3 regions of the Enterobacter wuhouensis genome follow, and region 2 is predicted to be linked to each of the others. Evidence: predicted binding sites of a transcription regulator. Region 2 holds the regulator's gene; each other region holds the start of a gene.

Region 1 (2,269 bases), 1.2 Mb from region 2:
GCAGGCGTACGCGCCGCGGATCAGGCGGTTGGTCGCGGCAACGGCAGCAAAGATATTGTCGGCTTCCAGCGGGTAGTGACGGAAGTTATCCAGCTCGCTGGCAAAAATATTGAGCAGGATTTCTGAATCGGAGGTGGTGTTTATGTGGCGACGTTTCTCTTCAAACAGCTTTTTACGCAGCTCGTGGGCGTTAGTCAGGTTGCCATTGTGGGCAAGCGTGATGCCGTAAGGAGAGTTGACGTAGAAAGGCTGAGCCTCAGAGGCGCTGGAGCTGCCAGCAGTAGGATAACGAACGTGACCAATCCCCATATTACCCTGCAGGCGCTGCATATGGCGGGCTTCAAACACATCGTTTACCAGGCCGTTTGCTTTACGTAAACGGAAGCAGTTGTGTGCATCAATGGTGATGATGCCCGCAGCGTCCTGTCCACGGTGCTGAAGCACCGATAATGCGTCATAAATAGACTGGTTAACCGGCATGAAACCGGCGATACCGACAATACCGCACATTCGTCTTTTCCTCGTTAAGCCACATCTCAGGGTTTATGCCCTGGGCAAGAAACTCGACGAGCTTTGCAGATAGTCAAAGAACCATCTGATGATGAAGCTGAACTCTGGAATGAGCTGCGATTTCTGCCAGTCTTCGCTTTTTGAGAACCCGGTAAAGGTATCCAGGAAGAACAGTATCGCGGCCACAATCAGCACGCCTCGCAGCGCGCCGAAACAGATCCCGAGCACCCTGTCCGTCCCTGACAGACCGGTTTTCTCGACCAGTTGGCCTATCACGTAATTCACGATAGCGCCGACTATCAGCGTCGCGATAAACAGCACCGCGATGGCGATTCCGTTTCGGACCAGTTCATCTTCAAAGCCCGTGAACCAGACAGACAGGTAAGTGTAGTAATGACTGGCAACAAAGAAAGCACAACCCCAGGTTACCAGCGATAACGCTTCACGAACAAAGCCACGGATCAGGCTAACCAGACAGGAAAAACCAATCACCGCAATGATGGCGTAATCAATCCAGACCATATGTGTCCCACGATTAAACGCCCTGTCATCCAGTTCGGGGCGAATTCTAACAGAAAAAGAAAACGTTTGCGTAGGGATTTCCTTCCCGCGCGTAAATAAAAAAGGCGCTGAAAAAATGCTCAACGCCCCTCACCCTAGCCCTCTCCCCAAAGGGGAGAGGGAACTGTACGATGCAGTATGATACAAACGCGCTCAATGCGATTTTCACCCTCGCCCCTTTGGGGAGAGGGCCGGGGTGAGGGGTAGATCTTATCAGTTCGCGCTGTAGTTCATCACCACACCGCTCAGCCCGGAGATCTGCTTCAGCTCGCCAAGCGATCCTTTCAGCTTGTCTTTCGAGGCGTCAGGGCCCACGAGGATACGGGTGATTTTACCCTGCACCGGCGTGGAAGGTGAAGTGTAGACACGATATCCCGCGCCGCGCAGTTTACTCACCACCTCGTTAACTTTATCGGCATTTTTCAGCGCGCCGAGCTGTACAACGTAGGCTTTTCCGGTCGGTGCCGCGTCTTGTTTCGTCGGCGGCGCTTCTGAGGCGGCAGCAAGCTGTTCGGCCGCTTTATCCCGCTGCGGTTTAGGCTGCGGCTTCTCTACGGGCTTCGGTTTTTCAACAGGCTTCGGCTGTTCTACCGGTATCGGATCGATCTCGATATTGTTATTCGCCGCAAGACGCGACGGATCGAGCGACGGCGCAGCGGCATCACCCGCACGCACCTCTTCCGCCGCACCTTCTGGCGGCTGAGCAGGAAGCGCCTGCGTCGCAGCGGGCAGCATATCCGGCTCGTCGCGATCGCCCGGTTTCGGTACCAGCGGAATCGCGGCAAACTCATCCTGGTAATGCTTCTTCTGCCCGTCGAGCAGACCCGGGAGAATAATCACCCCCAGCGCGACCAGCACAATGGTTCCTGTTAAACGGTTCTGAAACTTACTCGCCACCGGTTCTCCCCGCGTCCATCACTTCCATGACATGTGCCACCGTGTGGAATGACCCACACACCAGCACGGTATCTTCTGGTTTAGCATCCGCCATCGCGGCGTGCCAGGCCTGAACCACGCTATCGTAAATTTTGCCCTTGCCAAGATGTTCCATCAGCTGTTCAGCAGTGGCGCCGCGCGGCCCTTCCAGAGGAGCACAATACCAGCTATCGACCACACTCTCCATGCAGGCCAGCGTGCCGCCAATATCTTTATCGTGAAGCATACCGATAACCGCCAGGACGCGCCCGGTTTTTGGTAA
Region 2 (2,269 bases):
GGGGGCATCTTTCAATCGCCGTGGATAACATCGTCAAACCCGAACGTACGCGGCAGATGGTTGTTGATTTCTATCGCCATTTTTCGGACGTCGAGCTGCGCGTGTCGCAGGAGGTGTTCAACGGCGTCTGGGACGCGCTGGCAGACGGCAGGGCAGAGATGGCGATTGGCGCAACGCAGGCGATCCCCGTGGGCGGACGCTATGCGTTTCGTGATATGGGCATGCTGAGCTGGAACTGCGTGGTGGCGAGCCATCATCCGCTGGCGGCGATGGAAGGGCCGCTGAGCGACGACACGCTGCGCAGCTGGCCGTCGCTGGTGCTTGAGGATACGTCGCGCTCGCTGCCGAAGCGTATTACCTGGCTGCTGGACAACCAGCGTCGCGTCGTTGCCCCTGACTGGGGATCCTCAGCAACCTGCCTTTCCGCCGGTTTGTGCGTGGGAATGGTGCCGGTTCATTTTGCGCGTCCGCGTATCGATACCGGAGAATGGGTGGCGCTTACGCTGGAGAACCCGTTCCCGGATGCGGCCTGCTGCCTGACCTGGCAGCAAAATGACGTGTCGCCCGCAATGGCCTGGCTGCTGGATTACCTGGGCGACAGCGAAACGCTTAATCGGGAGTGGTTACGGGAGCCAGCGTAGCTGGCTCCCGTAAAACGATTAACGACGGTAGTCGCGGAACGGGCCATCCGCAACGGAACGGCGCTCGATAAGGCGCGGGTGGACCTCGATGGACTGGGATTCTTCACGCTTGTTGACGATCCTGTCCATCAGCATGTTGAAGGCCGTTTCGCCCAGCGAATCTTTCGGCTGGTGGATAGTGGTCAGCGCCGGCGTAAAGAAGCGGGCGTTACGCACGTTGTCATACCCGATCACGGAAATATCCTGCGGCACGCGCAGACCCAGCTCGTCCGCCGCGCAGAGGGCACCCATTGCCATGATATCCCCACCGCAGAAGACCGCAGTCGGGCGGTGCTGCTGGGAGACAATTTGCTGCATGGCGCGATAGCCCGATTCTGGCTCAAAGTCACCCTGCACGATCCAGTTTTCCGGCACGGTGATGAGCGCTTCTTCCATGGCTTTCATAAAGCCGGCCAGACGGCCTGCGCCGGTATTTCGCTCCAGCGGGCCTGGGATCACGCCAATCTCGCGGTGGCCGCGTTCCACCAGGTAACGGCCTGCCATGTAGCCGCCTTCAAACGCGTTATCAATCACCGAGTCGGTGAAGTCGGCTCGCGCTTCGCCCCAGTCCATCACCACCATCGGAATGTGGCGGTACTCTTCCAGCATGGAAAGCACGGACTCCGGGTACTCGGAACACATGACCAGAAGGCCATCGACGCGCTTTTGCGCCATCATCGACAGATAGGCACGCTGTTTTTCAATGTTGTTCCACGCGTTCCCCAGAATGAGGGTATAGCCTTTCTGGAAGCAGTTTTTCTCAACCGCTTCGATAATCTCGGCAAAATAGGCCGCTTCGCTGCTGGTAGCCAGCAGGCCGATAGATTTGGTGTGATTCACCTTCAGGCTGCGCGCCACCGCACTCGGCGAGTAGTGCAGTTCCTTGATAGCGGCCCAGACCGCATTGCGCGTCTCTTCAGCAACAAAGCGGGTTTTGTTAATTACATGTGATACGGTTGTAGTGGAAACGTTTGCGCGTTTTGCTACGTCTTTTATTGTTGCCATTAAATGTCACTCCAGACCATATCCTAAGCTCCTGAAAAACATGAAGGTAAACGTTTGCCTTCTCTCACCCTTATTACGCAATCTGGAATTGCGACACGCCGGGAAAACGACACAGGACGTCAGGAGGGGGTCAATGGCCGGTACGCTAATAAATTTAGCGTGGAATTTTGTCCTATCTTGATGAAAAGGGGAAGAGCTAAAGTGGATATCAGTTTAAATCCTGGAAGATTTTTGACGTAAACTGTGTAAAAATGAGCAAGCTCACTTTTCGTAGGGTGATTAAAAGGAGAAAAATTGATGAGTACCGATCTTAAGTTTTCGCTGACCACCACCGTTATCGTGCTGGCTCTGATTGTTGCTGCGGGTCTGACGGCTGTACTGCACTGATTTAATCGGGGGGAGCGCTTGCTCTCTCCGAACTTGCCCCGATTGTTACTTCTCCGGCAAAAATCTTTTGCCAAAATGTTAACTTCTCATTTTTTGTGATTGATGTCATGCTTTTGACTTCTTATTCCTGTGTCGCACTCCGACACGGCATCCGGAGTTGACCCATGAAAATCAATTTTCCTCTGCTGGCCCTGGCG
Region 3 (2,269 bases), 340 kb from region 2:
CTAAATAAGCAACAATGACGGAATATAAAACAACCAGGGCCGGAAATAAAGCCCTGGTTGTCTGATTAAGGTAAAAGTTTAGATATGCGTGACGATTTCTTTAATGAGCGGCGGGCCTTTGAAAATAAAACCAGAATAAATTTGCACCAGCGAGGCGCCAGCCGCCATCTTCTCACGCGCAGCTATCACGGAGTCGATTCCGCCCACGCCAATAATCGGCAGGCGATCATTTAATTCGGCAGACAGGGCACGAATAATTTCAGTGCTTTTTAATTGTACCGGACGTCCGCTTAAGCCACCCGCTTCATCGCAATTTTTCATTCCCTGAACCAGGGAGCGATCGAGAGTCGTATTGGTTGCGATGACGCCATCAATATTATGGCGTACTAAACTATCGGCGACCTGGATCAATTCTTCTAAAGAAAGATCCGGCGCGATCTTAACCGCCACGGGAACATATTTATGGTGGATCGCCTGCAGCGCATTTTGTTTATTTTTAATGGCGCTCAGAAGATCGTCCAGCGCATCACCATATTGCAAAGAGCGCAGACCCGGGGTATTGGGTGAAGAAATATTCACCGCAATATAGCCGGCGTAGGCATAGACTTTTTCCATACAAATCAGATAGTCATCTTTACCCTGCTCGACGGGCGTGTCTTTATTTTTGCCAATATTGATACCCAAGACACCGTCAAAATGAGATTTTTTGACGTTCTCAACCAGATGATCCACGCCGAGGTTGTTGAAGCCCATGCGGTTGATCAGCCCTTCCGCCTCCACCAGGCGGAACAGGCGCGGCTTATCATTTCCCGGCTGCGGGCGCGGCGTGACGGTGCCGATTTCAATAGATCCAAAGCCCATCGCGCCCAGGGCATCAATGCACGCGCCATTTTTATCCAGACCGGCCGCCAGACCCAGTGGATTCTTAAACGTCAGGCCCATGCAGTGGACGGGTTTTTCCGGCACGTTTTGGCGCACCAGCGCGGCCAGAGGCGTGCCTGTAATACGACGTAATTGCTGGAATGTAAATTCATGAGCGCGCTCAGGATCGAGCTGGAAAAGGGCTTTACGAACGAAGGGGTAGTACATGAACTCTCCTGGATTCCCGGTGTGCAGACCGGGAGGGGATTATGTGCGATCCTGCCCGGAAAGGGAATTGACCTGTGGCAAAAAAACCAGCGTAAAACGCAATCGTTTACCTCGCCGCCCATTTCTTATGCACTTTTTCGCATTTTAATTGCAGATAAATCATTTAGTGGAATAACTCTGCAATGTCACACTCCTGAAAATTGTTATGAATGTTAGATAAAAGCAAACAATTGGTTATAAGGAGCAAACATGCGCGTCATTACTCTGGCCGGAAGTCCACGGTTTCCCTCTCGTTCCAGCGCGCTGCTGGAATACGCCCGCGAAAAGCTCAACGCCCTGGATGTCGAGGTGTGCCACTGGAATCTGCATAACTTCGAACCCGAAGATTTGCTCTACGCCCGTTTTGATAGCCCTGCGCTCAAGGCGCTGATTGAGCAGCTCAACGACGCTGACGGGCTTATTGTGGCAACGCCCATATATAAAGCCTCCTTTTCAGGCGCGCTAAAAACGCTGCTGGATCTGCTTCCCGAGCGAGCCCTGGACGGCAAGGTTGTACTGCCCCTGGCAACCGGCGGTACGGTAGCCCATCTGCTGGCGGTGGATTATGCCCTGAAGCCCGTGCTCAATGCGTTAAAGGCGCAGGAAATCCTCCACGGCGTCTTTGCTGATGACTCGCAGGTCATCGACTACCAGCATAAACCCCACTTTACGCCGAATCTGCAAACTCGCCTCGATAACGCGCTGGAAACCTTCTGGCAGGCGCTGCACCGCAAAGACATTCAGGCACCGGCATACGGTCAACCGCAAGGAATCGCCCATGTTTAAGACATTAACCCGTATCGGCCTGGTCGGGCTGATGGCCCTCTCGTCCCTGGCTCAGGCGGCAGAAACCGCGCCAGAAAGCCTGCGCATCGGCTATCAAAAAGGCAGCGTCAGCATGGTGCTGGCGAAAAGCCATCAGCTGCTGGAGAAGCGCTACCCGGACACCAAATTCTCCTGGGTGGAGTTTCCCGCAGGCCCACAGATGCTGGAGGCATTAAACGTCGGCAGTATTGATTTGGGCAGCACGGGCGACATACCGCCTATCTTTGCGCAGGCTGCCGGGGCGGACCTGGTTTACGTGGGCGTCGAACCCGCAAAGCCAAAAGCCGAAGTCATTCTGGTGCCTGAAAACAGTGAG

The links. Region 2 encodes PurR, which represses purine synthesis genes. Its sites were predicted from a motif close to CANGCAAACGTTTGCNTG; they were not measured.
Region 1: cvpA (colicin V production protein) is a predicted target of PurR. The motif match lies at 1,088-1,105, and genes of this name have one in related genera.
Region 3: pyrD (quinone-dependent dihydroorotate dehydrogenase) is a predicted target of PurR. The motif match lies at 1,185-1,202, and genes of this name have one in related genera.

What each region holds. Positions count from the first base shown of each region.
Region 1 is NZ_CP142124.1:3,279,070-3,281,338, forward strand. Features, by position in the region: gene purF (amidophosphoribosyltransferase) at 1-510, opposite strand, end outside; gene cvpA (colicin V production protein) at 544-1,032, opposite strand; gene dedD (cell division protein DedD) at 1,285-1,968, opposite strand; gene folC (bifunctional tetrahydrofolate synthase/dihydrofolate synthase) at 1,958-2,269, opposite strand, start outside.
Region 2 is NZ_CP142124.1:2,064,698-2,066,966, forward strand. Features, by position in the region: gene punR (DNA-binding transcriptional activator PunR) at 1-641, shown strand, start outside; gene purR (HTH-type transcriptional repressor PurR) at 660-1,685, opposite strand; gene cydH (cytochrome bd-I oxidase subunit CydH) at 1,983-2,072, shown strand; gene VPX56_RS09910 (MFS transporter) at 2,237-2,269, shown strand, end outside.
Region 3 is NZ_CP142124.1:1,729,154-1,731,422, reverse strand. Features, by position in the region: gene pyrD (quinone-dependent dihydroorotate dehydrogenase) at 79-1,089, opposite strand; gene ssuE (NADPH-dependent FMN reductase) at 1,339-1,914, shown strand; gene VPX56_RS08190 (sulfonate ABC transporter substrate-binding protein) at 1,907-2,269, shown strand, end outside.